DNA from 4 places in the Micromonospora sp. WMMD735 genome. Region 4 is predicted to be linked to each of the others. Evidence: riboswitches for the same ligand, from Rfam matches in the RefSeq annotation. Region 4 holds a riboswitch; each other region holds the start of a gene.
The links. Region 4 has a riboswitch for cobalamin ahead of ACN268_RS09450 (ribonucleoside-diphosphate reductase subunit alpha). Riboswitches for the same ligand answer to the same signal wherever they lie in the genome.
Positions count from the first base shown of each region.

Region 1: linked by a shared signal. The riboswitch ahead of bluB (5,6-dimethylbenzimidazole synthase) and the one ahead of ACN268_RS09450 (ribonucleoside-diphosphate reductase subunit alpha) in region 4 are both predicted to bind cobalamin.
Region 2: linked by a shared signal. The riboswitch ahead of metE (5-methyltetrahydropteroyltriglutamate--homocysteine S-methyltransferase) and the one ahead of ACN268_RS09450 (ribonucleoside-diphosphate reductase subunit alpha) in region 4 are both predicted to bind cobalamin.
Region 3: linked by a shared signal. The riboswitch ahead of cobN (cobaltochelatase subunit CobN) and the one ahead of ACN268_RS09450 (ribonucleoside-diphosphate reductase subunit alpha) in region 4 are both predicted to bind cobalamin.

Region 1 covers NZ_JBMHMJ010000002.1:2,345,290-2,352,718, forward strand. Annotated here, with positions in the region: gene ACN268_RS10010 (hypothetical protein) at 1-340, opposite strand, end outside; gene ACN268_RS10015 (hypothetical protein) at 473-817, opposite strand; gene bluB (5,6-dimethylbenzimidazole synthase) at 891-1,535, opposite strand; cobalamin riboswitch at 1,573-1,771, opposite strand; gene ACN268_RS10025 (hypothetical protein) at 2,028-2,786, opposite strand; gene ACN268_RS10030 (hypothetical protein) at 2,783-3,823, opposite strand; gene ACN268_RS10035 (AMP-binding protein) at 3,820-5,538, opposite strand; gene ACN268_RS10040 (acyl carrier protein) at 5,546-5,788, opposite strand; gene ACN268_RS10045 (hypothetical protein) at 5,871-6,830, opposite strand; gene ACN268_RS10050 (amino acid adenylation domain-containing protein) at 7,171-7,429, shown strand, end outside.
Region 2 covers NZ_JBMHMJ010000002.1:2,495,298-2,502,726, forward strand. Annotated here, with positions in the region: gene meaB (methylmalonyl Co-A mutase-associated GTPase MeaB) at 1-578, shown strand, start outside; gene ACN268_RS10670 (hypothetical protein) at 505-1,110, opposite strand; cobalamin riboswitch at 1,378-1,596, opposite strand; cobalamin riboswitch at 1,819-2,031, shown strand; gene metE (5-methyltetrahydropteroyltriglutamate--homocysteine S-methyltransferase) at 2,146-4,383, shown strand; gene ACN268_RS10680 (IS5 family transposase) at 4,698-5,591, shown strand; gene ACN268_RS10685 (PKD domain-containing protein) at 5,793-6,971, opposite strand; gene ACN268_RS10690 (hypothetical protein) at 7,388-7,429, opposite strand, start outside.
Region 3 covers NZ_JBMHMJ010000002.1:1,663,081-1,670,509, forward strand. Annotated here, with positions in the region: gene cobN (cobaltochelatase subunit CobN) at 1-3,566, opposite strand, end outside; cobalamin riboswitch at 3,877-4,006, opposite strand; gene ACN268_RS07340 (hypothetical protein) at 4,859-5,194, opposite strand; gene ACN268_RS07345 (aldo/keto reductase) at 5,285-6,184, opposite strand; gene ACN268_RS07350 (MFS transporter) at 6,258-7,429, opposite strand, start outside.
Region 4 covers NZ_JBMHMJ010000002.1:2,172,945-2,180,373, forward strand. Annotated here, with positions in the region: gene ACN268_RS09425 (TetR/AcrR family transcriptional regulator) at 1-555, shown strand, start outside; gene ACN268_RS09430 (hypothetical protein) at 674-1,060, shown strand; gene ACN268_RS09435 (hypothetical protein) at 1,100-1,819, opposite strand; gene ACN268_RS09440 (oxidoreductase) at 1,875-2,777, opposite strand; gene ACN268_RS09445 (helix-turn-helix transcriptional regulator) at 2,905-3,792, shown strand; cobalamin riboswitch at 3,820-4,032, shown strand; gene ACN268_RS09450 (ribonucleoside-diphosphate reductase subunit alpha) at 4,152-6,527, shown strand; gene ACN268_RS09455 (ribonucleotide-diphosphate reductase subunit beta) at 6,581-7,429, shown strand, end outside.

The DNA of each region.
Region 1 (7,429 bases), 170 kb from region 4:
CGATGCCCAGCGGTGGGACGCTCAGGCGGGTCTTGGACAGCGTCGCGGCGGGCAGGCGGGCGAGCAGTTCGTACTCGGCCGGGGACAGGTAGACGTTCGTGATCAGCCCCTGGATGTGGCCCGGCCGGGCGGCGGGCACCTTCTGGGTGAGCTTGAACTCGCGGGATCCGCCGGTGAGGCTCTCGGAACGTCTGAGGCGCAGTCGGGTGCCGGCCAGGTACCGGTCGGTGATGCGACGGCTGGCGGTGACCATGGCCGGCAGCGGCGGTCCGGCCAGCAGGAACCGCCGCTCCCGCTCGATGCGCGCGTACTTCCCCTCGCGGACCGGCTCGGCTGTCATCGGGCCTCGTTCCAGCACCGTGCGATGCTCATCGCGGGCATGAGGGTCCGGCGGTCGCGGAGTAGCTGCGGCCGCAGCATGAGCCCGTCCGGCGTACGCGCGGGTGACGCGTACGCCGGACGCCGGACGGCCCTACTGCCAGGAGCCGCTGCGGCAGATGAACTGGGTGGTGCCGCTGTACTGGGTGGTGCCGCCGTCGACGTAGCTGTAGCTGGCCCGCACGGGGTGGCCGAGGTTGCTGGCCGGGCAGGTGGCGAAGAGGGTCGGCCCGGCGGTCGTGAAGGTGCCGACACTGCCGGAGTACCAGGTGATGCTCCAGGTCGTCGTGCCGGTGCTGCTGGCGTCGCAGTAGAACTGCGACGCGCCGGACTCGCAGAAGGGCGCCGGGGCGGCGGCGAGAACCGGCGTGGCGCCGGCGGCGGCGAGGCTCAGGGCGGCGAGCGCGGACGCCGCCAGCACCGTGACGGTGGTACGCATGAAACTCCTCCCAACGTAGCCGAGCGATGACTCAGTGCGACGCCAGCCTAGCCGTCGCATCGACGTACCCGAATTAGCTGTTCGGTTGGTCGGTCCCCCGCCGTAGCCACCGGTCGTGGTGGACCGCCTCGGTGAGGGGCCTGCGCCGCCGCCACCCGTGTCGCTCCAGATCGGGCACGGCCTCCAGGTGGGTGACCGGCCCGACGCAGAGCCAGGCCACCGGCCGGATGCCGGCCGGCACACCCAGTAGCTCGGCCAGGAACGGCTCCCGGTAGAAGGACACCCACCCGACGCCCAGCCCTTCGGCGGTGGCGGCGAGCCAGAGGTTCTGGATGGCCAGGCAGACCGAGTAGAGGCCCGCGTCGGCGATGGCGTGCCGCCCGAGCACCGCCGGGCCGCCGCGCTGTGGGTCGTAGGTGACGACCACCGACAGCGTCGACTCCAGCACCCCGTCGATCTTGATACGCGCGAACCGTTCGGCCGCCGCACCGTCCAGAGTGGCGGCGAACGTCGCCCGCTCGGCCTGCACGTGCCGATGGAACCGGCGACGGACGGCCGGGTCCCGGACCAGGACGAAATCCCACGGCTGCGAGTTGCCGACGCTGGGCGCGGTGTGCGCGGCGTCGAGAATCCGGTGCAGGGTGTCGGCCGGCACCGGCTCCCCGGTGAACTCGGCCCGGACGTCCCGGCGGCGGTGGATAGCGTCGTAGAGTTCCACAGGCAGGCTCCCGCTGCGCTCGGCCCACCCCCGACGGGTGGGCGCTCGACGCGAGGCCGGTCTTCGGACTCCCGGATCAACGCCTACCCGTCCGCCTTCCCAGCCCTTGGGCCAGTGGCTGCGCTCCTCGCGCCTGGACGGTCGCTCCCCGGTCACCGCGGCGGGCCCGTGCCGGATTCACACCGGCTTCCCGATTCTCCCCGCGTGCGCGGGGCACCTCGCACGATCATGCCGTTGCCGATGCTAACCCGCACCACCGACGCCGGCCGGCCACGGCCCGGCCCGACAGCACACGCAGCGGGTCCCCGTGTTCCGGCGTCCACGTGGACGCCGGGGTGTGCGACGTCCTCGCCGAGGTGTCCGGCGGTCAGGCCCAACCACGAGGCCCTCCGGTCGCTGGACTCCGGTGCGGCCGGAGGAGCACGACGACGCTCTCGGCGGCGGTGAGCGGCTGACACCGGTCCGATCCCGACCGGCCTGGGCTCGGTTCGGTCACCGCCCGATGCTGGCGTACTCGCAGACCGCCGCCGGGAAGCCGCCCGCGCCGAAGCGCAGCTCGACGACGTGCCCATGGGCGGTCTCGGTGACCGCCGGTGTGATCGACTGACCGGCCTGCGCCGGTCGCAGGTACCAGCACCGGCTGGTGTCGGTGCGGCCGGCCGGCACCCCCGCGTCGGCCAGCGCGTTCTCGCCGCGCTCCAGGTAGCACGCGAAGAAGACGTGGTCGTTCAGATCCGTCTCCCGGTCGCTGAAGGTGAAAGCCGCCGTCTCGGTTCCGCCGCTGCGGGGTCGTCGCGGCAGCTCCGGCAGCAGCGGCGAGTCGCCGCCGAAGCCCGGGGGTGCCTCGGTGCGCGGTGTGGGTCGTGCCCCGGCGCCGGCGTCCAACCAGGTCCACCGGCTGGTCCACACCGCCACCACGGTGCCGTCGGCTGCGCGCAGGGTCAGCTCGTCGTGCCCGCCGTACCAGCCACGCCGGTCAACGCCGAGGGTGACGGCCAGTTCGGCGTCGAGCGGCGCTCCGGGCAGCACCCGCACCGGCGGGGTGTACGCCTGCACGTACCGCACCACGGCGCGGACCCGGTGCCGTTCGAAGTAGGACCAGCGGTCGAGTCCGGCCGTCTCTCGCCACCAGCCGGCGGAGACCTCGTCGAGGAGGTGCACCAGCTGGGTCGGTTTCAGGGTGCCCCGTTGGGTGATGGCCGGATAGCGGGCCTCGGTGCCCGTGCGGTAAACCCTGGACCCGACGGTCACGGCAGTGGTCCATCAGCCCGGGGTCGGCCGGGCCGCAGTGGTTTGATGGTGGTGCCCACCGCGAGCGGACGGGTCCGACCCCCGCAGTGGTGTACCGCCATCGGACCCTCCGCCCGGCACGCGCAGGGCAACACCCGGTTGAGGCTGGAGCCGATGCAGAACTCCTCGAAGGCGGTCCGGTCGCCGGGAAGCAGGCGGGCCAGCAGCGCCATCACCGGGTCCACCGCCTTGATCCGGCCGTCGTCGTCGCGCACCTCCAGCCAGGCGTGGTCGAGGTCCATCATGCCGATCAGCCAACCCCCTCGGGCGTACGCCTCGTACCCCATGGCCCGGCACTCCCGTTCGAGGTACAGGCTGGCGGAGACGCAGTCGACCACCCCGTTGGCGAGCGTGTCGTCCGGGTCGACCTGCCAACTCGACGGCAGCATCTGGAAGCGCGGCCCGCCGTGCCGGATGTCGGCGAAGAGCCGGGCCAGCCGGGGGGAGACGATCCGGTCCGCCCGGCCCGCGGTGACCAGGTCCAGTTCGACGGTGACCAGGTCGGGTACGGCCGGCAGCCGCACCTCGTCGTCGGTCACGGTCACCGGCCCGGCGGCGCTGGCCCAGCCGGAGGCCGCGCCACCGGTCAGCTCCGGAACCGGTCGGTGCAGCAGCCAGCCGGGGTCGGTGCCGCATCCGCCGTCCGGACACCGCATCGTCGCGGTCATCCGCCAGGATCTCGGTTCCGTCCAGGTGGCGGCGGGCTTCAGGGAGAACCGGAACGCGAACTCCCAGCCGATCTCCGGCAGGCTGTTCCCGCTTCCCGAGTAGAGACCCAGGTTGATGAGGTCGTAGTGGCAGAACCGCCGTTCGTCGCCCGCGCCGGTGACCGGCAGCCCGGCCTCGACCAGCAGCTCCAGCGTCTCGGCGGGGCACCGGAGCAGCCCCAGCGCGCCCGCCCGGTCGACGGTGGACTCGCGGTGGGCCGGCGGGACGAGGGTGATGCGGCGCAGCGCGGCGAGCCACCTGTCGGTCTGCGCCGCGGTGACGGCGCTCATCGCGGCCACGCTGCGGGCCCGGCGGAGTCGTAGAGCACCTCGCCGGGGAGGGAGCCGTCCGTGGCGGCGCGGAACATGGGCCGCCGTCGTGGTTTGCCGCTGGTGGTACGCGCCACTGCCGGCGCGGGCACGCTGAGCACCCGGACCCGTACGCCGGGGCCGCCCTCCCGGCCGAGTATCCGCGCGACCTCCGCGGCCCACGGACCCGGCCGCTGCCGGATCAGCGCATGCAGTACGGGTGTGTGGCCGGCGGACCCGGCCAGGACCACGACCCGTTCCGGGGAGAGACCGTCGACGCCGGCGAGGCGGGCCTCCAGGTCCTCCGCGTAGAGGTTGCGTCCGCGTACCTTGAGGCTGTCGCCGGCCCGGCCGAGGACGAACAGTTGGCCGTCGTGGAGGAAGCCGTGGTCGCCGGTGCGCAGCCGGCCGTCGGCGAAGGCGGCGTCAGGTGCGGCGGGCCCGTGGTATCCGGCGGCCACCGACCGGCCGGTCAACGCGATCTCCCCGACGACCCCGGGCGGCAGCGGACTGCCCTCGTCGTCGACGACGGTCACCGCGACGCCGTCGCGGGCGTCGCCGCAGCCGATCAACCAGTCGTCGTCGGCCGCCGGGTCCGTCCCGACCTCCTCGACGGCGGTCACCTCGACCGGTTCGCCGGGACGCAGCTCACCGGCGACCCGCAGCGCCACCGGTGGTGGGGCCAGGTGCAGGCCGGTCGCCACGAGGGTGTTCTCGGCCAGCCCGTACGCGGGGAGGAAGGCGCGGCTGCGGAACCCGTACGGGCCGAGCAGCGCCGCGAACGACTCCAGGGTGCGCCGGCTGACCCGTTCGGCTCCGACGATCGCGGCCCGCCAGCCGCTGAAGTCCATCCCGGCCAGCTCGTCCGGGCCGATCCGCCGGGCGGCGTAGGCGTAGCCGAAGGTGGGTGCGGCGGTCAGCGTCGCCCCCTGTTCGCCGAAGCAGGACAGCCAGCGTCGGGGTGAGCGGACGAACTGGTCCGGGCGCATGGCGAGGATGTCGCTCTGGTTGAGCACCGGAGCGAGGGTGCAGCCGATCAGTCCCATGTCGTGGTAGGTCGGCAGCCAGGTGGCGGTCACGTCGGCGGCGCCCATGTCGAGCCAGTGGCGGATCGCGGTGATGTTGGCCAGGAGGTTGTCGGCGCGGATCGCGACCGCCCGGGGGTGGCCCGACGATCCGGAGGTGAACTGGACCAGCGCCACCTCGTCCCCGGCCGGTGGCGTCGGGTCGTCGGCGGCAGGTGCGACGGGACGGCCCGGCCCCGCGTCGCCCGGCTGGTCCGGGCCCGCGACGGTCAGCACGGTCACCGCCAGACCGGCGGCGGCTGCGGCGCTACGGGCGGTCCCGGCCAGGTGCGGGTCGACGAGCACGGTGCGGGTGCCGGCGACCCGCATCAGGTGGGTCAACTGCTCCGGGTACGCCGCACCCGCGCCGAGCCCGGCGGGCGGCGGCATCGGGTTGACCACCCCGCCGGCCGCCAGCGTTCCGAAGAAGCCGGCCAGGAACGTCTCCGGGGACACCAGCAGGAGCGAGACCACCTCACCCCGGCGCAGTCCCGTGCCGCGCAGCAGTCCCGCCACGTTCAGTGCGGCGGCGGCGAGTGAGGGGAAGTCGTGCCGGGCCCAACCGGCGGCGTCGGTGGCCACCCGTAGCCCGTGGCCGGTGCGCGGCTCGCTGAGCCAGCCGGTCAGGCTCACGGCGTCGTCATCCGGCTGCCTGGCTGACCAGCGCCACCACGTCGGCGACCGTGACGACGTCCATCGCCTCGTCGTCGGAGATCGGTGGCAGGTCGAACCGCCGCTCCAACGCGACGGCCAGCTCGATGAGCGTGAGCGAGTCGAAGTGCAGGTCCTCGACGAGTCGCTGGCCGTCGGTGACGTCCCCGGCCGGGTGGGGTGCCATGCTGGCCACCAGTTGGCGGACCGTCACCTCGACGGGCTCTGCCATCGGGCTTTCTCCCTTTTCCTCAGTTCAGGCTCCGGTTTCCTGAGTTCGGGCTCCGGTTTCCTCAGCTCGGGCTCCGGATTCCTCAGTTCAGGCTCCGGATCGGATGCGGCACGCCGTGCCGGTTCTCGTAGTCGGCGACGGCCCGCTCCTCGGCGGCCCGCCACACCTCGGTGACCTGGGCGTCGACGTCGTCGAGACCGGTGGCGCGCACGCGGCGCAGCAGCGCGTCCCGGCCGGTGTCCCACTGGTCGCGCAGTTGCCGGCCGCGGGCCCGGACCACCATCGGCAGCGCCGACGGGTTGCGTCGCTCCGGGCCGACCAGCACGTGCACCACGTACGGGACGGCGTCGAGGACCTGGTCGCCGACGAGCTGGGCGCGGCCGTTGTCCACCGCGTGGCGCATCGCCCAGACGCCGAAGCCGACGTGCCGGGACTCGTCGCGGATCACGTTGCGCAGTCCCTCGGCCAGCACGGGCAGCTGGCCGCAGCGGCGGACCGCCTCGGCGACCGAGCGGAGCACGACCAGCGCGAGCGCACCCTCGGCCACCACGTGGTAGGTGGTCACCGCGGCGTACCAGGCGTCGCGGTCGTCCGGGTCACGCCGCACCCGTTCGGTCTGTTCCAGCAGGTACGCGTCGAACAGTTCCACTGTGGCATCGGAGGCCTCCGCGCGGCACCGCAGCGCGTACGCGTGGGGTGGCTCGGTGGATCCTTCCACCGCCCGGAGGTAGCCGAGGAAGAAGATGCTGTGCCGGCTCTCGTCCACGAGCTGGCTGGAGAGGTAGAACTGGGCGGCCTGGGTGGGTGCCGCGTACACCAGGGGGGTCAGCAGCCGGGCGACGGCGACCTCGCCGACGGCGAGTTCGACGAGGGCGGCCTTGAGTTCCTGGTAGAGGAAGGGTCGCAGCGCCTGCCACGCCGGTCGGTCGGCGGCCATCGGCAGGTCCTGGGTGGACCAGTTCTGCCGCTCCCAGCGCAGGTACAGGCTCTCCGGGGTGGTTTCCCGGTCGTCGATGAGCTGTTCGTCGAGGACGGCCGTCACCGTGGGACTCCTTTCCCCGTGGCGACCCTGCGTCACGGGGCCGCACCGGTGGCAGCCGGCAGTGGGATCGACCGGAGGAACGGCATCGACCAGTGATCACCTAGAGAATCGGCGAGCCGGTGCCGGGTGTCAAGCAGGGTTCCCGGGCCCGGTGGCGCGGGCGGCAGCGGTCGGCGTGCGGGCCTGTCCGAACAGGAGTCCGGGCAGTTGCTTCGGTGCCCTTTCACCGTGAATCTGCGTCCTCGTGCGGCAATGATCGTGTGGTAGAAAGGCTGGAATTTTCGTCGGCGGCACCGACTACGAGGTTTCGGAGGGGAAGCCCGACATGGGGATACGGGCCGTGGCACCTGGCAGCCTCGTCGATCTCGTCCGGGAACAGGCCGACCGTGACGCGTCGAGCGTGGCGGTGGTCGACGAGGGCGGTGTGCTGACCTACGGCGACCTGGATCGGGAGAGCAGCCGCCTCGCCCACGTCCTGGCGGCCCGTGGGCTCCGGCCGGGCGACCGGGTCGTCCTCCTGCTCCCCCGGTCCGCCGCGGCGATCTGCGCCATCTTCGCGGTCCTGAAATGCCGTGGGGTCTACGTTCCGCTGGACACCG
Region 2 (7,429 bases), 320 kb from region 4:
CCACGGTCGCCGACATGGTCGACTCGTTTCTGCTGCTCACCCTGGCCCGCACTGGCGACCAGTTGCAGGGCATCAAAAAGGGCGTGCTGGAACTCGCCGACGTCATCGCCGTCAACAAGGCCGATGGGCCGCACGTGACCGATGCCCGCCGAGCGGCCCGCGAGCTCGCCGGCGCGCTGCGCCTGATACATCCACCTGACGCAGGGTGGCATACCCCGGTTGTCACGTGCAGCGCCCAGGAGGAGACCGGCCTCGACGAGGTGTGGCAGCAGATTCGTCACCACCAGGACACCATGACGGCCTCCGGTGAACTGGCCGAGCGGCGCCGACGACAGCAGATCGGCTGGGTGTGGGCGATGGTGCGGGCCGAGCTGCTCGACCGGCTCCACACGCATCCCACCGTGCGAACCCTCGCTCCGCAGGTCGAGCGGCAGGTCCTCGCCGGCACCCTCACCCCGGCAGTGGCCGCCGAGCGGCTGCTGGCCGGTTTCGCCGACCCGACCGTCACACCGGACACACCACCAGACCGGTCTCCGCCGGGTAGCGATACTGCCAGTTCCCTGCCGGCGTCCGGCTGAGCGTCGACGCGAGCAGGTCCAGCAGCCGGCGGGCCAGCGGCCCGGGCAGCGACCGCCCGGCCAGGCGCTGGACCAGTTCGGTCTCGTCGGCCACGGTGACGGCCCGCACGGTGGTCACCATCCGCACGTCGGCGGCCAGACCCATTTCGGCCAGCGTCCCGGCGATGAGCAGATGTCGGGGCGCCTGCCGGATCACCGGTGCTCCGAGCAACGCCGCGAGGACCTGTTCGTGCGGTGCGGGCGTGCCGGCCTCGTCGACGCAGAGCAGTAGCCGGTCGGCGTGCAGCACCATGGCGCGCAGTGCCGCCGGCAAGTCGCGGTGCCGGCGTAGCGCGCCGGCACCGACCACCACGTCGTGGTGCGCGACCGCCGCGTGCGGCCAGAGCGCGTGCACGGTGTCGACGGTGACGCCGTGCCGCTGGGCGTCGGACGCCACCTGAGCGAGGCGCTGTGACGATCCATCGACCACTGTGACGTGCGCGCCGGCCTGGGCGGCCACCATCGCGAACTCATCCGCGGCGATGTCGAGCACGGTCTCTCCCGGACAAATGTAGGACGTCAGCGTCCGCGACACGTCCGGGCCGAGTAGAAGGGATTCGTCCCCTTCGCTGCCTGTCATGGCGTGCCAGGCGGCGGCAAATCCGTAACCGGGGGTGGGCGAGGACGTCATCTGCCTGGGGATCCTTCCCTTGAGGTCCGGCGTGGCCAGCCGCTGGATCGGGGAAGGTGACGGCAGGGCTGGGCGATCCGTCGCCAGCCGCGCCCAGGCCCTCCCGCGAGGCCGTCGGCGGCGTGCGTGGTCACGCACGCGGCGCGGGCAGGTCTTCGGACTCGTGGGCACGACCGGACAGGCCGATCTCCTACTGGCCGTCGCTTCCCGGACACCAGGGGCATCCAGTGCATGTGACGGCGGTCGTTCCCACTCACCGCTGCGGGGCAGTCCCGGTCTCCCACCGGGTTCCCTCTTACGACGCCCGGACCGTCACGGTCCGCGCGAACCAGCACCGACACCTATTCTAGGGCACCGGCCGGGAAGAGCGATGGTAGCCAGATGCAGTGCACGCGCCGGTGGTGAAAGCGCTGGTGGCTCGGCGACCATCGCCCTGCTGCCCGGCTCGGGTCCGCGAAGCGGGGAGCCCCGGGCCGTGCAGACGGTCGAGCGGCTTGCCGCCCATGGCCGAGAGGCGCGAATCGTGTCCCGCGCCTCGGACGCCGACCGCGGCGGGCGGCGGTGGGGCGTAGGATCGCGGGCGGTGCTGGTTCGCCTCTCCCGTGCGCGGGTGGGGCGTCGTAAGAGGGAACCCGGTGTGAGACCGGGACTGCCCCGCAGCGGTGAGTGGGAACGACCGCCGTCAACGAAGCACTGGACCGCAAGGTCTGGGAAGCGACGGCCAGTAGGCGACCCTGTGTCACGCCCACGAGTCCGAAGACCTGCCAGCGCTGCGCGTACCGCCGGTACGCGCCGTCGGCGGCCTCTCGGGAGGGCCAGGGCGGAATGCCGGTTACGCCGTGGCGTATCCGTCTTCCTCTCGGGTGGTCGTCGGACACCGCGAGGGAAGGACCACCTGTGACCACCTCATTCGGGCAGAGCACCGTGCTCGGCTATCCCCGTATCGGCGCCCACCGCGAGTGGAAGAAGGCCGTCGAGGCGTACTGGGCCGGCACGCTGGAAGCCACCGGCCTGGAGGATGTCGCGGCCGGGCTGCGGGCCGAGGTGTGGCGGACGCTGCGCGACGCCCGCCTCGACGCGATCCCGTCCAACACGTTCTCCTACTACGACCACATGCTCGACACCGCCGTCGCGGTCGGTGCGGTCCCCCGCCGCTTCGCCCGGCTCGGCCTCGGTCAACTCGACACCTACTTCGCCATGGCCCGTGGCGTCGATGCCGCACCAGCGTTGGAACTCACCAAGTGGTTCGACACCAACTACCACTACCTGGTGCCGGAGATCGACCCCGACACCGTGTTCGTGGCCGACCCGGCGAAGGCGCTGAGCGAGTACGCGCAGGCACGTGACCTGGGCATCACCACCCGACCGGTGCTGGTCGGGCCGGCCACCTTCCTGCTGCTGGCCAAGGGCGAGGATCCGTTCGCCCGGCTCGACGACCTGGTCGACACGTACGCCCGGATCCTCACCACCCTGGCCGACGCGGGCGTGGCCTGGGTCCAACTGGACGAACCCGCCTACGTCGTGGACCGCACCACGGCCGAGATCGACGGCCTGCGGCACGCCTACCAACGTCTCGGGGAGCTGCCCCACCGTCCCCGGATCTTCGTCGCCACCTACTTCGGTGACCTCGGCGACGCGCTGCCGGCGCTGCTGGACACCCCGGTCGAGGCGATCGGCCTGGACCTAGTCGCCGGTGCGGGCAACCTGCGCCGGCTCGCCGCAGCCGGTCCCCTGCGCGGCAAGACCGTCGTCGCCGGACTGGTCGACGGACGCAACATCTGGCGCACGGATCTGCGCGCGGCCGTCGCCGCCGGTGCCACGGTCGCCGGACTGGCCGACCACGTGGCGGTGTCCACGTCCTGTTCGCTGCTGCACGTGCCGGTCGACCTGTCCGCCGAGACCTCCCTCGACCCGGAGTTGTCCGCGCGGCTCTCGTTCGCCCGGCAGAAGGTCGACGAGGTGGTCCTGCTCGGGCGGGCGCTGCGCGACGGCACCACCAGCCTGCCGGCCCCGTTGCCGCCCGCCCCGCCGTCGTGGCGGCACGACGACGTGCGCGGCCGGTTGGCGGCGCTGCGCCCGACCGACCGGCACCGTGGCGACTACGCCGAGCGGGCCGCCCGCCAGCAGGAACGGCTGGGGCTGCCGGACCTGCCGACCACCACGATCGGTTCGTTCCCGCAGACCGCCGAGCTGCGCCGGGCCCGTGCCGCGCACCGCGCCGGCACCCTCGACGACGCCGGCTACACGCAGCGGATGCGCGCCGAGGTGGAGCAGGTCATCCGGTTGCAGGAACGGTTGGGTCTGGACGTGCTGGTGCACGGTGAGCCGGAACGCAACGACATGGTGCAGTACTTCGGGGAGCAGCTCGACGGTTTCGCCGCCACCGCCCACGGCTGGGTGCAGTCCTACGGGTCCCGGTGCGTCCGCCCGCCGATCATTCACGGGGACGTGGCCCGGCGGGCACCGATGACCGTCGCGTGGTCCACCTATGCCCAGTCGCTGACCGACCGTCCGGTCAAGGGCATGCTCACCGGGCCGGTCACCATCCTGGCCTGGTCGTTCGTCCGGACCGACCAGCCCCTGGCCGACACCGCCGACCAGGTGGCGCTTGCGCTGCGCGACGAATGTCACGACCTGGAGGCCGCCGGTATCCGGATCATCCAGGTCGACGAGCCTGCCCTGCGGGAGACCCTGCCGCTGCGTCGGGCCGACCAGAAGGCCTATCTGGACTGGGCGGTCGGCGCGTTCCGGCTGGCCACCGGCGGCGTCGCCGACGACACCCAGATCCACACCCACCTGTGCTACAGCGAGTTCGGTGAGGTGATCACCGCCATCGACGCCCTCGACGCGGACGTCACCAGCATCGAGGCGTCGCGTTCGAAGATGGAGATCCTCGACGACCTTGCCGCGATCGGCTACCGCCGGGGCGTCGGCCCCGGGGTGTGGGACATCCACTCGCCCCGCATCCCACCGCACCACGAGGTGGTCGACGCGCTCCGTCGGGCCGTCGCGGCCGTGCCCGCCCGACGGCTGTGGGTCAACCCGGACTGTGGTCTGAAGACCCGCACCTATGCCGAGGTCGAGGCGTCCCTCCGACGCCTCGTCGCCGCTGCCGCCGAGGTCCGCGCGAGCTGACTGGGCCGGTCCGGGCGGACTCCCCCTGGGGTCCGCCCGGAGCGGATGAGTCGTTCGCGCGACCCCATCTCCGGTAGGATCGGGCGGCCCAGGATGATGCCGTCGCGTGCCGCGCGGCGTCCGGGTGGGTGTCGCGGTGGTTCATGGCGTCGGTGTGGGTATGCCCGGCGGTCGCGGGATCCGCTGGGCGTCTAAGGCGTGTTTCGTAAGTCGGGTTGGCGGCGTCGAGGTCACGGCGTGGCGGTGATCGATAACTGAAGAGGTCTCCGGTATCTGGTTCTGCGACCAAGCAAGAACTTCATACCGGAGACCTCGTGGCCAGCGTAGCGGTGACGAGGCGGCATGACCTGACCGACGGGCAGTGGGCTGTTCTGGCTCCGCTGTTGCCTGCCGCGCCGGCCACGGGTCGTCCGCCGAAGTGGGAGAAACGACAGCTCATCGACGGGATCCGGTGGCGGATCCGGATCGGCGCACCGTGGCGTGACGTCCCGGCTGAGTACGCGCCCTGGCCCACCGTCTACGGCCTGTTCCGCCGTTGGCAGCGGGACGGGACCTGGGACAAGATCCTGTCCGCGCTGCAGGCCGCTGGCGATGCGCAGGGCCGGATCGGTTGGACGGTGAGCGTGGACTCGATGACCAGCCGCGCCCACCAGCACGGCGCCGGTGCCCGCACCGACGGGCATCTGCAGAAGGAACCACCCGGCGGGGTGCACGACGAGCCGGCCGATCACGCGCTGGGCCGCTCACGAGGCGGGTTGACCACCAAGACTCATCTGGCCTGTGAGCAGGGACAGAAGGTCCTCTCGATGATCGTGACCGCTGGGCACCGTGGTGACAGCCCGCAGTTCATCCCCGTCCTGCGCCGTATCCGCGTGACCCGCCTCGGCGTGGGCCGGCCCCGCACCTGCCCCGACCTGGTCCTGGCCGACAAGGCCTACACCAGCCGCGGTAACCGCAGCCACCTGCGTAGGCGAGGGATCAGGGCGTGCATCCCCAGCAAGACCGACCAGGACGCCCACCGCAAGGCCAAAGGCTCCAAGGGCGGGCGCCCACCCGCGTTCGACAAGGACCTCTACCGGCTACGCCACGCCGTCGAGAACGGCATCAACCGGCTCAAACGCCACCGCGGCGTCGCCACCCGCTACGACAAACTCGCAGTCCGCTTCCAAGCCGTCCTGACCATCACGATCATCACCGAGTGGCTCTGACCGGCTTATGAAACACGCCTTAGGCCGTGTGTCGACGTCAGTCGACGGAACTCCGACGGCAGATCGGTCTACTGCTGGTAAGGCTCAGAACGCTTTATGGTGCGCGAAAGCAAGCTGGTGTCGGCAGGGAGTGCGTCGGGCGTGTCAACAAAGTGGCGTCGGCGCGGAAGGCGATGCTTCCCGCAGTCTGGTCTCGGGCCGTCACTGTGTCTTAGACCTTGATCGACTGTCCTGCCGACTCGTGGCCGGTACGGCCGGGCGGGTGACTGCCCCGTCGTGGGTCCGTACCGGAACGACCTTGGTCGTCTTCCCTTTTCGGCCATCAAGGGTCGTCACGGTCAGACTTACCTGGTAGTCACCGTCGGCCGCGTACCGATGAGTGGGGGAGAGCCCTTCGAACGTCGTTCCGTCACCGAATTTCCACAGCCGTGAGGCGAATTCCACCCTGCCGGGGTCGAACGAGTAGTCATGGAAGGAGACGGTGTCCTGGGTGCTCGGATCGGTGGGGCTGTAGGAGAAATCCGCATTCGGGTTCGGCGTGACGTGGACGTCGAGTTCGGCCGGCCCCGTGCTCGGTTCGGTCGGGCAGCACCGCAGGTCGACCTGGAACAGGTAGGTCGTGCCGGCTTCCGCCCGGAAGGTGAACGGGACGTTGTACCGGTATGAGCATCCCAGCAGGGTCAAATTCGTCAACGACGTCCCGCTGTATCCGGCGACCGAGCCCCAGTAGCCCGCTGAAGCGGTGATGGAGCGGGTGACCGTGGGGGTGTACGAGTACCAGCGCGTCTGCTTCGCATCGAGGCAGGCGGTCGGTTCGCCGGCCTCCATGCTCGCGGTGTCCAGATCCACCGCGCGTGAGAACGGCAACTTGTTGATCACCTTGGCGGCGGCGAAGCTGTCGTTCTTCGGCCGGTTGGCCCGCTTGAGGGAGAACGTCAGCTCACCGGCCTCCGCCTCGAAGTACGAGGTAACCATGAAGTGGTAGGTGGTGCCCGCGGTGGCCGTGAAGGTGATCCGGGAATCCGCGTCGCCGTAGCTTTCGTTGCAGGCTACGAGGTCCAGCGATCCGGAGGGGCCACTCCAGGCGGACAGGACCGTGCTGTAGTCGCTTCCGAGGGTGCTCGCCTGGATCAGCGTGTCCTTGGTGGGGGTGAAAGTAAACCAGACGGACTGGTACTCTCCGCATTCCCCGGGATCCGCCGGATCGGTGGTGGCGCTGCTGGTTTCCTGCGTTGTCTGGAAGGGCAGGCTGCTGACCGTCGTGGCGCTGGCGAATTCGTCGTTCGCGGGCTGGGCGAAGGCCGCTGTCGGCCGGACACCGACCAGCGCGGTCAGAATAGCCAAAACTAGGGAAAGTCGCAGTACCACCGGTTTGATCATTACGACTCCTTGCGGTAAGCGTCCGGTTTCGCTCCGTAGGCCGTGTCAGGTTATCAGGGCGCATTGCCCGGAGCGATGATTCATGTCGCGGGGTATGGCTCATTCATGATTCATTCCAGTGCGCAACCGATTGTGGACGTGATGCGGCATTGCCTATGTATCAGTGATAGTGCGCCATTCCGCCGAGATCGAGTGAGATCTCAACCCACCAATGTCTGCATTCGTTCGACGGTCGGCACTCGCGGGAAGCTGATGGGCGTCCTGATGCGGACGAACGGTGGGTGGCGTTCGTCGTCAGCATCGATGAAGGGGCGGATCGCACCGATCAGGTCGGCCGCGTCCAGGAGTCGGCGTACGTCAGATCGTGGGACACGCCGCGCACCTCGGCCGACCCTGTCGCCCCGACCGCCGTACCGTCACGCGGTGCCGGAGCCGGGTTCCTCGATCAGCCGGCTCGC
Region 3 (7,429 bases), 510 kb from region 4:
GACCGCTCCAGGAACTCCCGGGTCTGCCCGTCGAACAGGTACGCCTCGGCGAGGCGCTCGTACATCCAGTCGTCGACGACCCCGGCGGTGGCGTCGTAGCCGAACAGGTAGTCCACGGTGGCGGCCAGCTCGAACGCGCCCTTGTAGCCGTGCCGGCGCATCGCCGCGATCCACTTCGGGTTGACCACCCGGGCCCGGAACACCCGCCGGGTCTCCTCGCCGAGGGTGCGGGTACGCACGTCGTGCGGCATCGCCGAATCACCCACGTACGCGGCCGGGGCGGTCCCGGTCAGGTGCCGCACCATCGCCACCATCCCGCCGTGGTACTGGAAGTAGTCGTCGGAGTCGACGATGTCGTGCTCGCGGGTGTCCTGGTTCTTCGCCGCCACCGCGATCCGGGCGAAGGACCGTTCCATGTCGGCCCGCGCCTCCCGCCCGTCCAGGCCCCGGCCGTAGGCGTAGCCGCCCCAGACGGCGTACACCTCGGCCAGGTCGGCGTCCGTGCGCCAGTTGCGGGCGTCGATCAACGGCAGCAGTCCCGCCCCGTACGCCCCGGGCTTGGAGCCGAAGATGCGGGCGGTGGCCCGCCGCTCGTCGCCGTGCGTGGCGAGGTCGGCGGCCACGTGCGCGCGCAGGTAGTTGTCCCCGGCCGGCTCGTCGAGGGCGGCGACGAGCCGTACCGCGTCGTCGAGGAGGGCGACGACGTGCGGGAACGCGTCCCGGAAGAAGCCGGAGATGCGGACCGTGACGTCGACCCGGGGCCGGCCCAGTTCCGCCACCGGCACCACCTCGACGCCGGTGACCCGCCGCGACCGGTCGTCCCACACCGGCCGGCAGCCGAGCAGGGCCAGCACCTCGGCGATGTCGTCGCCCTGGGTACGCATGGCGCTGGTGCCCCACACGGTCAGCCCGACCGACCGCGGGTACTCCCCGGTGTCGGCGAGGTAGCGGGCGAGCAGCGAGTCGGCCAGCGCCACCCCGACGTCCCAGGCGTTGCGGCTGGGGATCGCCTTCGGGTCGACGGAGTAGAAGTTGCGGCCGGTGGGCAGCACGTTGACCAGGCCCCGGGTGGGCGACCCGGACGGTCCGGGCGGCACGAACCGGCCGGCGAGCGCGCCGAGGGTGTGGGTGATCTCGTCGGTGGTGCGGTCCAGCCGGGGCACCACCTCGCGGGCGGCGAACCGCAGCACCTCGGCGGCGTCGGGGCAGGACCCGCCGGTCACCTCCGCGACCGCCGGGTCGGCCCGGTCGGGATCCCAGCCGAGGGTCTCCATGCCGAGGACGAGCCGCCGGGCCAGCGCCTCGATCAGGTCCACCGCGTCGGCGGCGGTGACCGCCGGCCCGTCGACGACGTCGGTCAACGCCGTCGGCACCGCCACCCGCGCCCCGGGCTCGGCGAGCAGCGCCTGCTCGTCGAGGCCGTAACCGGCGGCGAGAGCCTGGCGCAGGCCCGGCAGGGCCCGGCTGCCGCCCCACACCTGCGGGGCGCGCAGCACGGCCAGGACGAGGTTCACCCGGGCCTCACCGGTGGGCACCCCGGCCAGGACGTGCAGCCCGTCGCGGATCTGCACGTCCTTGACCTCGCACAGGTAGCCGTCGAGGTGCAGCACGAAATCGTCGAAGTCGTCGGCGGCGGGCATCGCCTCGGTGTGCAGGTCGTGGTGGAGTTCGGCGGCGCGCACCAGCTCCCAGATCTGCCCCCGGACCACCGGCACCTTCGCCGGGTCGAGGGCCTGCACGGTGGCGTACTCGTCCAGCAGCTGTTCGAGTTTCGCCAGTTCGCCGTAGGTCTCGGCGCGGGCCATCGGGGGCACCAGGTGGTCGACCACGACGGCGTGCGCCCGCCGCTTGGCCTGGGTGCCCTCGCCGGGGTCGTTGACGATGAACGGGTAGACCAACGGCAGGTCACCGAGGACGGCGTCGGGGGCGCAGTCGGCGGCCAGGCCGAGGCCCTTGCCGGGCAGCCACTCGCACGTGCCGTGCTTGCCGAGGTGCACCACCGCGTCGGCGCCGAACCCGCCGTCGTCGACCGACGCGGCCAGCCACCGGTACGCGGCGAGGTAGTGGTGGCTGGGCGGCAGGTCGGGGTCGTGGTAGATGGCGATCGGGTTCTCGCCGAAGCCGCGCGGCGGCTGGATCAGCAGGGTGACGTTGCCGAACCGCAGCCCGGCCAGGACGATGTCCCCGGCGTCGGTGTAGAGCTGGCCGGGTGGCTCACCCCAGTGTTCCCGCATCCGGTCTCGCAGGTCGACCGGCACCTGGTCGAACCAGCGCCGGTAGGTCTTCCCCGGCACCCGGGCCTCGGCGGCGGCCAACTGTTCCGGGGTGAGCCACTCGACGTCGTGGCCCCCGGCGGCGATCAGGGCGTGGATCAGCGCGTCCCCGTCGGTGGGTGGTGGCGCGTCGCCGAGGTGGTACCCGTCGGCGGCGAGGGCGGCGAGCAGCCGGACCGCCGAGGCGGGGGTGTCCAGGCCGACGGCGTTGCCGACCCGGGAGTGCTTCGTCGGGTAGGAGCTGAGCACGATCGCCACCCGCTTGCCGGCGTTGGGCAGGTGGCGCAGCCGGGCCTGCCGGACGGCGATGCCGGCGACCCGGGCGGCCCGCTCGGCGTCGGCGGCGTAGACCGACAGCCCGTCGGCGTCGATCCGCTTGAACGAGAACGGCACGGTGACGATCCGACCGTCGAACTCGGGGATGGCCACCTGCATGGCCGCGTCCAGCGGGGACAGTCCGGCGTCGCTGGCAGCCCACTGCTCCCGGGTGCTGGTCAGGCACAGCGCCTGGATCACCGGCACGTCGAGGGCGGCGAGCGCGCCGACGTCCCAGGCGTCCTCGTCGCCCCCGCCGGAGGCGTCGGCGGCGACCGTCCCCCCGGCGGCGAGGACGGTGACGACGAGCGCGTCGCAGCGGGCGAAGAGGTCCAGCGGCCCGTCGCCGGGGGTGAGCCCGCGCAGCGATCCGCAGAAGATCGGCAGCGGTTCGCCGCCGGCCGCGTCGACCGCGTCGGCCAGGGTCTGCACGAAACCGGTGTTGCCGGCCAGCGCGTGCGCCCGGTAGAACACGATCCCCACCGTGGGCCGCCCGCCCCCGTCCGGTCCGGCCACCGGGTCCGCCCCGTCGACCGGGGTGGACGGGCGGCGGTGGTCGAGGATGCCGTAGGGCGGGGTGGGGGTGGGCGGGTCGAAGCCCTCACCGGTGAGCAGGACGGTGTCGGAGAGGAACCGGGCGAGCTGGGCGAGGTTGTCCGCGCCCCCCTCCACCAGGTAGGACAGCGCTTCGGTGGCGACCCCGGAGGCCACCGTGGAGGCCGCCATCAGCTCCGCGTCGGGCACCGCCTCGCCGCCGAGCACGATCGTGGGGACGCCGGAGCCGAGCACCGCCGCGAGGCCGTCCGGCCACGCCTGCCGCCCGCCGAGCAACCGTACGACGGCCAGGTCGACCCCGTCGAGCAGGGCGGGCACGGCGGCCACGTCGACCCGGGTGGGGTTGGCGAGGCGGTAGTCGGCGGCGCTGGCGCGGGCGGCGAGCAGATCGGTGTCGGCGGTGGACAACAGCAGGATGCGCACGTGCGGCTCCGGAGAGTGACGTCCGGCTCGACCACGGGGCCGGGCCGAGCGGGGCGGGAGGGACGCCGGTCAGCGGCGGCGGAGGTACGACGCACCCCACCGGCGGCGGGGCACCCCGGACCGGCCGTCAGCGGTACGTGGCAGGCCGACCGCCCCGGCGACGGCCGGCGACGGTGGGAGAGGTGGGGGCACGCGGCGGCGCGGGCTCTACGGTGATGCGGAAGTCACCGACCGTGATCGGGTCGGCAGTGACGCTGTGCGTCATCGGGTCCTCCTCGGGTGTCCACGCCCTGGGGTTCTCCGACGGCCGAAGTATCCTGGCTCCCGGATCGACGCTCACCCCCGGCCTTCCAACCGTGCACGCACGGTCGTGACCCACGAGGGGGGATCGCTCCCCGGTGACAGTGGCGGGACCGCGTCGGAATCGCACCGACTTCCTTCACTGCCGTCAGGCCGCGAATGCTGCCACACTCCTCACCCCGAGGTCAACGGCGGCCACCGGCCCCGCGAGGGCACCGATCGCCCCCCGTGGCGAGGCCGGCGACCGCCGCTGCCCACGTTCCCGGGTGGGCCCGGTCCCCTCCCGACGGTCGACCCGCAGCGTCCCGTGCCGCGCACCCACCGATCCGCCGAGGGAGCCCGCCACCCGCCCGGGGAAGGGCCACCGTCCGCGACCGACCGGCGCGGAACTGGGCGGCACGGAGCTGATCCGGGCGGCATGGAGCCGGGCGGCACGGAGCCGGGCGGCACGGAGCCGGGCGGCACGGAGCCGGGCCGCCGCCCTCAGGCTGCCCGGCCCCGGGCGACCCGGCCCTGGTCGGCCGGGACACCTCTCTCGCACGCTGTCGAGCTGATGACGTCAACGACTCGGGGGCCGGCGCGGCCGACCTGGCCGGACAGTTGTCGCGCCGGGTAGCGCCGGCCACTCGCCCGACACCCCGGGGCCGGGGCGGCCTGAGGGCGACGGCCCCGGCCCGGGGCCACGGGGCCGCCTCCTCCGGTGCCGCAGGCCCTCCGGTCACAGGCCCATCCGGTACCGCGGGGCCGCGCCACCCCGGCCACCCCCGACCTGGCGGTACGGGTCGTCCCATCCGGCGGGGCCGATCCGTCACCGTCATCAGCTCGAAAGGGCCCGCGACGACATACCCCACACCCCTGCCCCGCAGCGGCAGGCGACCGGGGCGGCCGGCGGTCGCACCCGCCGCCGTGGCCGCACCCCCACGGACCCACATCCCACGGACCCACATCCCACGGGGCCACAACCCCGCCACGCTTCACGCGTTGCTGCGGGATCAGCGGAGGCGACGCTCGGGGTGGGCCCGGTTCCAGGCCCGCATCCGCTCCGGGTACCCGGTCTTCGCCGCCTCGTAGAGGGGCACCGCGTGCCGGTGGGCCAGCTTCGCCGCCGTACGCGGGGAGCCGGTGCGGCGGCGGATCCACTCCCCGTCGTGCGCGATCGCCACCACCGTGGTGTCGGTGGCGGTCGTCTCGGGTTCGAGATAGAACTCCACCCCCCGGTGGGCGGCCACGAAGTCCGCCAACGCGGTCAGGTCGTCCCGGGTGGCCTCCCGGTCGAGCTTGGTCGGGATACCCTCGTCAGCCCGGGTCCGTCGGCTGAACCAGCCCATCTGCCCGTCCTCTCCTCGGCGTCCCTCCAGTGGAGCACCCCCACCTGGAAGGGCGCTGCGAGCCCGGTGACAGCCGGCTGGGCGGCCCGTTCACCGCCGGTCGAGCGCGGCCAGCTCGTCGGGGGTGAGTCGCAGCGCGGCGGCCGCGACGTTCTCGGCGAGGTGGGCCGGGTCACCGGTGCCGGGGATGGCCAGCACGTGCGGGCCCTGGTGCAGCGTCCAGGCGAGACGTACCTGCTGCGGGGTGGCGTCGTGGGCGCGGGCGACGGCGCGTACGGCCGCGCCGTGGTCGGTGCGGGCCCCGCCTTCGCGGTTGCCGCCGGTCAGGGAAAAGAACGGCACGTAGGCGATCCCCCGGGCACCGCACTCGCGGACCATGGCGTCCTGGTCGCCGCGGTTGTCCAGGGCGTAGTTGTTCTGCACGCAGACCACCGGGGCGACGGTCTGCGCCTCGTCGAGGTGGTCGAGGCGGACGTTGGACAGACCCAGGTGCCGGATCAGGCCGGCGTCGCGCAGCTCGGCCAGCGCGCCGAAACGTTCGGCCACGGAGTCCGGCGCGGGCCGCCTGACGATCCGCAGGTTGACCAGGTCGAGGTGGTCGCGGCCGAGCCGGCGCAGGTTCTCCTCCACCTGGGCGCGCAGCTGCGCCGGGCCGGCCTCCTCGTGCAGGCCGGTCGTCGGGTCGTCCCGGAAGCCGACCTTGGTGGCGACGACCAGCCCTTCCGGGTACGGGGCGAGCGCGGCGCGGATCAGTTCGGTGGCGTACCGGGCGGAGCCGGTGCCGACCTTCAGGGTGCCGCCCGGTGAGACGTAGAACGCGGCGGTGTCGATGTGGTCGACGCCCAGTTCGACGGCCCGGCGCAGGACGCGCAGCGCCCGGTCCCGGTCGGGGTGGGCGGTGAGCCGCATCGAGCCGAAGCCCATCCGGTGCACGGTGCGGTCGCCCAGGGTCCAGCGGCCCGCCGCTGCGGCGGTGATCTCGGTTGGCATCCGGCGACCCTAGCCAGCGGCGGTGACCCGGCGTAACGGCCGCGCACCCGATACCGGCCGGGGCCGACGACTGTTAGGTTTTCTGTATCGGGCCGGCGGGTGTCTGCGGCGCGGCACCGGCCGGTGGACGGGTCGCCGGCACCAGGGCCAGGGTCGGAATCAGCAGCACCGGCACCACCAGCAGGGCGTGCAGGATGCCGACGTGGTCCCCGAGCAGACCCAGCAGCGGCGGGCTGGCCAGGAACGACGTGTAGCCGATCACCGCGACGACGCTGACCCGGGCGGGGGCGTGCTCCTCGTCGTCGGCGGCGGCGCTCATCCCGACCGGGAACCCGAGCGACGCGCCAAGCCCCCAGAGGACCACCCCGACGACGGCGAGCGGACCGGAGCCGGCCAGCACCGCCAGCAGGGAGCCGGCGGCGGCCAACAGGATCGTGCCGATCAGCACCGGCACCCGACCCCAGCGGTCGATGGCCACGGTGCCGGCGGTCCGGCCGATGGTCATGCCGGCGACGAACACCCCGAAGACGGCGGCCCCGGCGGCCTCGCTGACCCCGTAGCCGTCGACGAAGGCGACCGCCAGCCAGTCGTTGGCGCTGCCCTCGGTGAACGCCATCACCAGCACCAGCGCGCCGATGAGCAGGGTGCGCGGCTCCCGCCAGGCCGCGAGCAGGCCACCCCGGCGGGCCGACGCGGCGCCGTCGGCGGTGGAGGCGGGCAGGGCGGGCAGGAAGTTCCGCGCCCCGAGCAGGGTGCCGCCGAGCACCACGGCCGCCAGCACGGCCAGGTGCACGGTGATCGGCACCGCGAGCCGGGCGGCGCCCGCGCCGAGTCCGGCGCCGGCCACCGAGCCGAGGCTCCAGGCGGCGTGGAAGCGGGGCAGGATGGTGCGGCCGAGCCGTTTCTCCACCGCCGCACCTTCGACGTTCATGCCCACGTCGCAGGTGCCGGAGCCGTAGCCGAGGGCGAACAGGCCGACCGCGACGCCTGGCAGCGAGCCGAGCGGGGTGGCGATGCCGACCCCGGCCAGGCCGACCGCGACCAGCACGGTCGAGGCGACGACGGTGCGGGCCGGGCCGAGCCGCTGGGTCACCAGTCCGGCACTGGTCAGCGCCAGCACCGCGCCTCCGGACATGGCCAGCAGCAGCAGTCCGAGCCGGCCGGCGCTGAGGCCGAGCGCGTCGCGGACCGCCGGGACCCGGGAGAACCAGGTCGCCACCGCGAGGCCGTTGAGGGCGAAGACCA
Region 4 (7,429 bases):
GTCGATCCCCGTCAACGCCGCACGCTGATCGCGGACGCGCTCATGCGGGTCGCCGCCGACCGGGGTCTGGAGGCGGTGAGCCTGCGGCACGTGGCCGCCGAGGCGGGGGTGTCCGCCGGCATGGTGCAGCACTACTTCACCACCAAGGACGAGATGATGGCCTTCGCGCTGTCCGTCGTCCGTGACCGGGGTCGGGCCCGGGTCGAGGCGGCGGTCGCGGCGCTCGGGCCGGACCCGCAGCCCCGGCTGCTGCTGCGCACCCTGCTTGCGGCGTTGCTGCCGCTGGACGAGGCGGCGCGCGAGGACGGGCGGGTGGCGTTGGCGTTCCTGTCCTGGACCGCCCTGCACCCGGCGGCGGCCCCCGGCCTGCGGCCGGACACCGCGCAACTGGTGGAGTTCGTCGCCGGGCTGCTGCCGCGTGCACCGGCGTCGGACGCCGCGGCGGGGCTGCTGGCTCTGGTGGAGGGGCTGGGGGTGTACCTGCTCGGCGGGCAGTACACCCCGGCCCAGGCGACCGCCGCCCTCGACCACCAGTTGGACCTGCTCTTCGCCTGACGAGGGGCCGTCGGGCCGGGTCGGCGTCGCCCGGGTGCGGACCGTTCGCCGTGCGGGCGCACCCCACCCGTGCGATCCTCTGTGGACAGTGATCGTCACCTATCGACAGGGGACTTCCATGCGATCCAAGATTCTCTCCGTCGCCTCCGCGCTGACCCTCGCCGTGAGCGGCTCGGTGCTGGCCCTGATACCCGCCAGCCCGGCCAGCGCACACTGCGACGGCCACGGGCAGCACCCGGACCTCTACAGCGGGGGCGGGATCTCCTGGGGCGACGGGACCTTCATCCGCGCCTACCCGCACCAGGACTGCCAGCCCAGGGGCCAGGGGTACCCGAACCAGAACATCGACGTCCACTGCGCCACGCTGACCGGTGACCTCTGGTTCTTCGTCCGCAACACCAGCACCGGGATCAACGGGTGGGCCCGGCGGGACGCGCTGCGCTTCTCGCAGAGCGTCACCATCGCCGACTGCTCCAACGGGTTCGCCCCGCACCGCGTCGCCTGACCGGCAGCCCGGGGTGGACGCCGTCCACCCCGGGCGACCTCAGGTGAGCAGGGCCGGTCGCAGTTCACCGCCCACGTTGATCGTGCCGACCACCCGGTCGCCGGTGAGGTCGAAGACGTCGACCGTCCGGTTGGTACGCATGAGTTCCCGCACCGACGGCGGCAGTGACGGGGGTTCCTTCATCGCCGCCCGGACGTCCCGGGTGGTCGAGATCAGCCGACCGACCAGCGACGCCCCGTCGTGGTCCACCCGTACCCGGCCGTACTCCCAGCCGCAGGTGGTGAGGTCGAGCACCTCGAACAGGCGGGCGAGCAGCGGATGGGGGTCGGTCGCCCGGACGAACTGCGCCGCCCGGGTGCCGACGACCGTGGTGGCGGCGGCGACGTGCACGTACGGGTGCAGGCCGCCCGGCAGCGCGAACAGCGGCCAGTGCAGCCGTCCACCGGCCTCCCGCCACAACGGCCGGTAGTTGCGCCGGTCCACCGGGAACCGGTGCCCGGTACGCCGGTACAGCTCCGTCGTCTGGGCCAGCAGGTCCGCGTGGGCCGCGTCGGCGAACTCACCGACGATGCCGGCCGCCACCGCCAGGCCGTCGCCGTCGTCGAGCAGCCCGACCATCGCCGCCACCTGCTCGGCAGGTCGGACGGCCAGGTGGGCGCCGAACCGCTGCCGCACCTCGGCCGACAGCGCCGCCTGCCGGACCGGATCGTCCTGGACCTGCCGGCCCCCGCCGCCCAGCACCCGCCCGAGCCATCCCATGTCGCCTCGTCTCCGCCGCCCTCACCGACCGCAGTCATGCTAGTGCGGCCCTACGTCAGAGACAGCGCACGCCGGTCAGTTCCTCGGCCGCCGTCCACAGCCGCCGGCCGACGGCGGGATCGGTGGCCTCCCGGCTGGCCCGTACCTCGGTGACCGGCCCCCGGGTCTGGAAGAACCGGGCCGGGCCGAAGAACTGGCCGCCGTGGACCTGCGGGTCGGTGGCGGCGCGCAGTTGGGGCAGCGCACCCTGCTCGACCGGCTGGGTGGCCAGCAGGCCGAGCCGGGCGATCACCCGGCCCCGCCGGCCCTGGTGGGACCAGGCCCGGGGGGTCAGGTTGGTGCGGGTGACACCGGGGTGGGCCAGCACGCTGAGCACCGGCGATCCGGTGGCGCGCAGCCGGCGGTCCAGTTCGATGCCGAAGACGGTGGTGGCGAGCTTGGACCTGCCGTACGCGGCGGCACCCCGGTAGCCGCGCTCCACCATCAGGTCGGCGAAGTCCAGGTGTGCGTTGCGGTGGGTGATCGAGCTGAGGCTGACCACCCGGGCCGCCCGCGCCGCGGCCAGGTTGCCCAGCAGCAGGCCGGTCAGCGCGAAGTGGCCCAGCAGGTTGGTGGCGAGGTGCAGCTCGTGGCCGTCCACGCTGGTGCGGCGCGGCCCGAGCAGCACCGCACCGGCGTTGTTGACCAGCAGGTCGAGCACCGGACGGTCGGCGGCCAGGGCCGCCGCGAACTCCCGGACCGAGGCGAGGGAGGCGAGGTCCAGCTCGCGTACCTCGACGTCGCCGCCCATGCTGTGGGCGGCCCGCCGGCCGGCGGCGGTGTCGCGCACGGCGAGCACGACCCGCGCCCCCCGCCGGGCCAGTGCGGTGGCGGTGACCAGGCCGAGGCCGGAGTTCGCGCCGGTCACGACGGCGATACGGCCGTGCTGGTCGGGGATGTGGTCGGCGGTCCAGGTCATCTGCTGCTCCCTGACGGTCGGGTGGGACCGCCGACGCTAGGGCCCGGCCGGGCGGGACCGGTCGTACCCGGTTACCTAGGTCCCGCAGACCTACCCACGCCGGTGCGGGCCGCGCCACACTGGCGGCATGACCCGTCCGTACGCCCGTGAACTCGGTGACTTCCTGCGTGCCCGGCGCGCCCGGTTGCACCCCCGGGACGTCGGCCTGGAGCCGGGCGGGCGACGCCGGGTCACCGGGCTGCGCCGCGAGGAGCTGGCGCTGCTGGCCGGGTTGAGCACCGACTACTACCAGCGGATGGAGCAGGGCCGGGAGGTGCGCCCGTCCGACGACGTGCTGGACGGGCTCGCCGCCGCCCTCGGCCTCGACGACGCGGAACGCCGGCACCTGTTCACCCTGGCCCGCGCCGCCCGCCGGCCGCCGCCCGCCCGGGTCGACCACGGCCCGGAACGGGTACCGGAGAGCACCAGGCGGCTGCTGCGGGTGCTGGACACCCCGGCGGTGGTGCTCGGCCGGCACCTGGACCTGCTCGCCTGGAACACGTGGGCGGTGGCGCTGCTCGGCGACCCGGCGGACCACCCGCCGGACCGGCTCAACATGCTGCTGCTGATGTTCGACGAGGCGGCTGCCCCACTGCGGCGCTGCGCGTCCTGGGAGCAGCAGGCCATGGACTACATCGGCATGATGCGCGCCGCTGTCGCCACGGACCCCACCCACCCCCGGGCCACCGCCGTCGTCGGTGAGCTGAGCATCCGCAGCGCCGAGTTCCGGCGGCTGTGGTCCCGGCACGACGTGCGCGGGTCGGTCAGCGGCACCAAGACCTTCCAGGTCCCCGAGGTCGGTGACATCGTCCTGGACTGGGACACCTACCCGCTGCCCGGCAACCCCGGCCCGGTCATGCTGGTCTTCACCGCCGAGCCCGGCAGCGCCGACGCCGACGCGCTGCGGCTGCTGGCGTCACTGCGGGCCACCGGCCGGTCGGATGAGAGTTATCTGACACGCCGACGCGACATCTAGTGTTGCCTCTCCCCCATCCACGCCATATATGGTGTGCCACGCAGCTGGTTCGGCCGGGCCCGGTGGTCCGGTCGAGGCAACAGGGAACCCGGTGGAAATCCGGGACTGCCCCGCAGCGGTAAGTGGGAACGACCGCCGTCATCGAGCACTGGACCGCGAGGTCTGGGAAGCGACGGCCAGTAGGCGACCGACCCGGTCACGCCCGCGAGTCCGAAGACCTGCCAGTGCGCCGTGCGCTGCTGCGCACGGCGGTCGGAGGTCGCGCGGGACGACCGACGCCAGCACCCGGGCCGGCCGTCGCCGCGCCCGTCGGCGTCCTCCCGCGTCCCGATGGCCATCGGTGACAGCGAGGAGAGGTCATGACGAGCACAGCGCAGAGCCCACCGTCCGACGTCGACGGTGCGGAGCCACGCCGGCCGGCGATGCGGGTACGCAAGCGCGACGGCGACACCGAGCCGGTGGACGTCAACCGGATCGTCACGGCCGTCGCCCGGTGGACCACCGACCTGGACGAGGTCGACCCGCTGCGGGTGGCCACCAGGACGATCAGCGGCCTCTACGACGGGGCGACCACGGCCGAGCTGGACAAGTTGTCGATCCAGACGGCGGCGGAGCTGATCGGCACGGAACCGCAGTACTCCCGACTGGCGGCCCGGCTGCTGGCCGCCTACGTGGACGAGGAGGTACGCGGGCAGGCGGTGACCTCGTTCAGCGAGTCCATCCGGTACGCCCACGGCCTCGGCCTGATCGCCGACGACACCGCCGCGTTCGTGGCCCGGCACGCACGCCGACTCGACGACGCCGTCGACCCGGCCGGTGACCTGCGGTTCGAGTACTTCGGGCTGCGTACGGTGGCCGACCGGTACCTGCTGCGGCACCCGCAGTCGCGGCTGGTGGTGGAGACCCCGCAGTACTGGCTGCTGCGGGTGGCCTGCGGGCTGTCCGGCACGCCCGACGAGGCGGTCGGGTTCTACCGGCTGATGTCGTCGCTGGCCTACCTGCCGAGTTCCCCGACGTTGTTCAACTCGGGCACCCGGCACACCCAGATGTCGTCGTGTTTCCTGGTCGACTCGCCGCGCGACGAACTGGACTCGATCTACGAGCGCTACCACCAGGTGGCGAAGCTGTCCAAGTTCTCCGGCGGCATCGGCATCTCCTTCACGCGGGTGCGCGGCCGGGGGGCGCTGATCCGGGGCACCAACGGCAGGTCGAACGGGATCGTGCCGTTCCTGAAGACCCTCGACGCCGGGGTGGCGGCGGTCAACCAGGGTGGCCGGCGCAAGGGGGCGGCCTGCGTCTACCTGGAGCCATGGCACCCGGACGTCGAGGAGTTCCTGGAGCTGCGGGACAACACCGGTGAGGAGGCGCGGCGCACCCACAACCTTAACCTGGCCAACTGGATCCCCGACGAGTTCATGCGCCGGGTCGAGGCCGACGGTGACTGGTCGCTGATCGACCCGTCGGACGCCCCGGAGCTGCCCGACCTCTACGGCGAGGAGTTCGACGCCGCGTACCGGGTCGCCGAGAAGAAGGCGGTCCGCACGGTCAAGGCCCGCGACCTGTACGGGCGGATGATGCGCACCCTGGCGCAGACCGGCAACGGGTGGATGACGTTCAAGGACCCGGCGAACCGGCTGTCCAACCAGACCGGCGTGCCGGGCAACACGATCCACCTGTCCAACCTGTGCACCGAGATCCTGGAGGTGAACAGCGACACCGAGACGGCGGTGTGCAACCTCGGCTCGGTCAACCTCGGCGCGCACCTCACCGACGACGGCGTCGACTGGGAGAGGTTGCGCGAGACGGTCCGGACGGCGGTGGTGTTCCTCGACCGGGTGATCGACATCAACTACTACCCGGCCGAGCAGGCGGCGGCGTCGAACCCGCGCTGGCGGCCGGTCGGGCTGGGGCTGATGGGTTTGCAGGACGCGTTGTTCGCGCTGCGGCTGCCGTTCGACTCGGCCGGGGCCCGGGAGCTGTCCACCCGGGTCCAGGAGGAGATCCTCCTGACCGCCCTGGAGACGTCGACCGGCCTCGCCGAACGGTTCGGCGCGCACCCGGCGTACGCCGAAACCCGGGCGGCCCGGGGTGACCTGCACCCGGACCTGTGGGGGGCCGAGCCCACCCAGACCGCGCGTTGGGCGGCGCTGCGCACCCGGATCGCCGCGCACGGCCTGCGCAACTCGCTGCTGGTGGCGATCGCCCCGACCGCCACGATCGCCTCGATCGCCGGCTGCTACGAGTGCATCGAGCCGCAGGTGTCCAACCTGTTCAAGCGCGAGACCATGTCCGGGGAGTTTCTGCAGATCAACACCTATCTGGTACGCGAGCTGAAGGCGCGCGGACTGTGGACGGCGGAGATCCGCGACCGGATCAAGCGGGCCGACGGGTCGGTGCAGGGCATCGTGGAGCTGCCCGCCGAGGTGCGGGAGTTGTTCCGCACCGCGTGGGAGCTGCCGCAGCGGGCACTGATCGACCTGGCCGCCGCGCGGGCGCCGTACGTCGACCAGTCGCAGTCGCTGAACCTGTTCCTCAGCGCGCCGACCATCGGCAAGCTGTCCTCGATGTACCTGTACGCCTGGAAGTCCGGGCTGAAGACCACCTACTACCTGCGGTCGCGTCCGGCGACCCGGATCCAGCAGGCCACCGTCACCGTCGCCCCGGTCGTCACGGCCGATGCCGAGGCGCTGGCCTGTTCCCTGGAGAACCCCGAGAGCTGCGAGGCGTGCCAGTGACCACCGTCGACGAACCCCGCACCGCCGGGCGGCAGCTGCTGCTCGACCCCGGCATGGACCTCACCCTGCGACCGATGCGCTACCCGCACTTCTTCGACAGGTTCAAGGACGCCATCCGCAACACCTGGACGGTGGAGGAGGTCGACCTGCACGCCGACCTGGCCGACCTGGAACGGCTGTCGCCTGCCGAACGGCACCTGGTGTCCCGGCTGGTGGCGTTCTTCGCCACCGGCGACACGATCGTCGCCAACAACCTGGTGCTCAACCTCTATCAGCACGTCAACTCCCCGGAGGGCCGGCTCTACCTGTCCCGGCAGCTGTTCGAGGAAGCCGTGCACGTGCAGTTCTACCTGAACCTGCTCGACACGTACGTCCCCGACGAGCAGGAACGGTTCGCCGCCTTCGCCGCCATCGAGAACATCCCGTCGATCCGGCGCAAGGCCGAGTTCTGCTTCCGCTGGATCGACTCGGTCTTCGAGCTGCGGGAGCTGCGGACCCGGGCGGACCGGCGGGCGTTCCTGCTGAACCTGATCTGCTTCGCCGCCTGCATCGAGGGGCTGTTCTTCTACGGCGCGTTCGCCTACGTCTACTTCCTGCGGTCGAGGGGCCTGCTCAACGGGTTGGCGTCGGGCACCAACTGGGTGTTCCGCGACGAGTCGATGCACATGGCGTTCGCCTTCGACGTGGTGGAGACCGCCCGGCGGGAGGAGCCGGACCTGTTCGACGCCGAGCTGGAACGACAGGTCACCGAGATGCTCGCCGAGGCCGTCGAGTGCGAGGTGCAGTTCGCCGAGGACCTGCTCGACCAGGGCGTCTCGGGGCTGTCGCTCACGGACATGCGGGCCTACCTGGAACACGTCGCCGACCGGCGGCTCGCCCAGCTCGGCATCGCGCCGCACTAC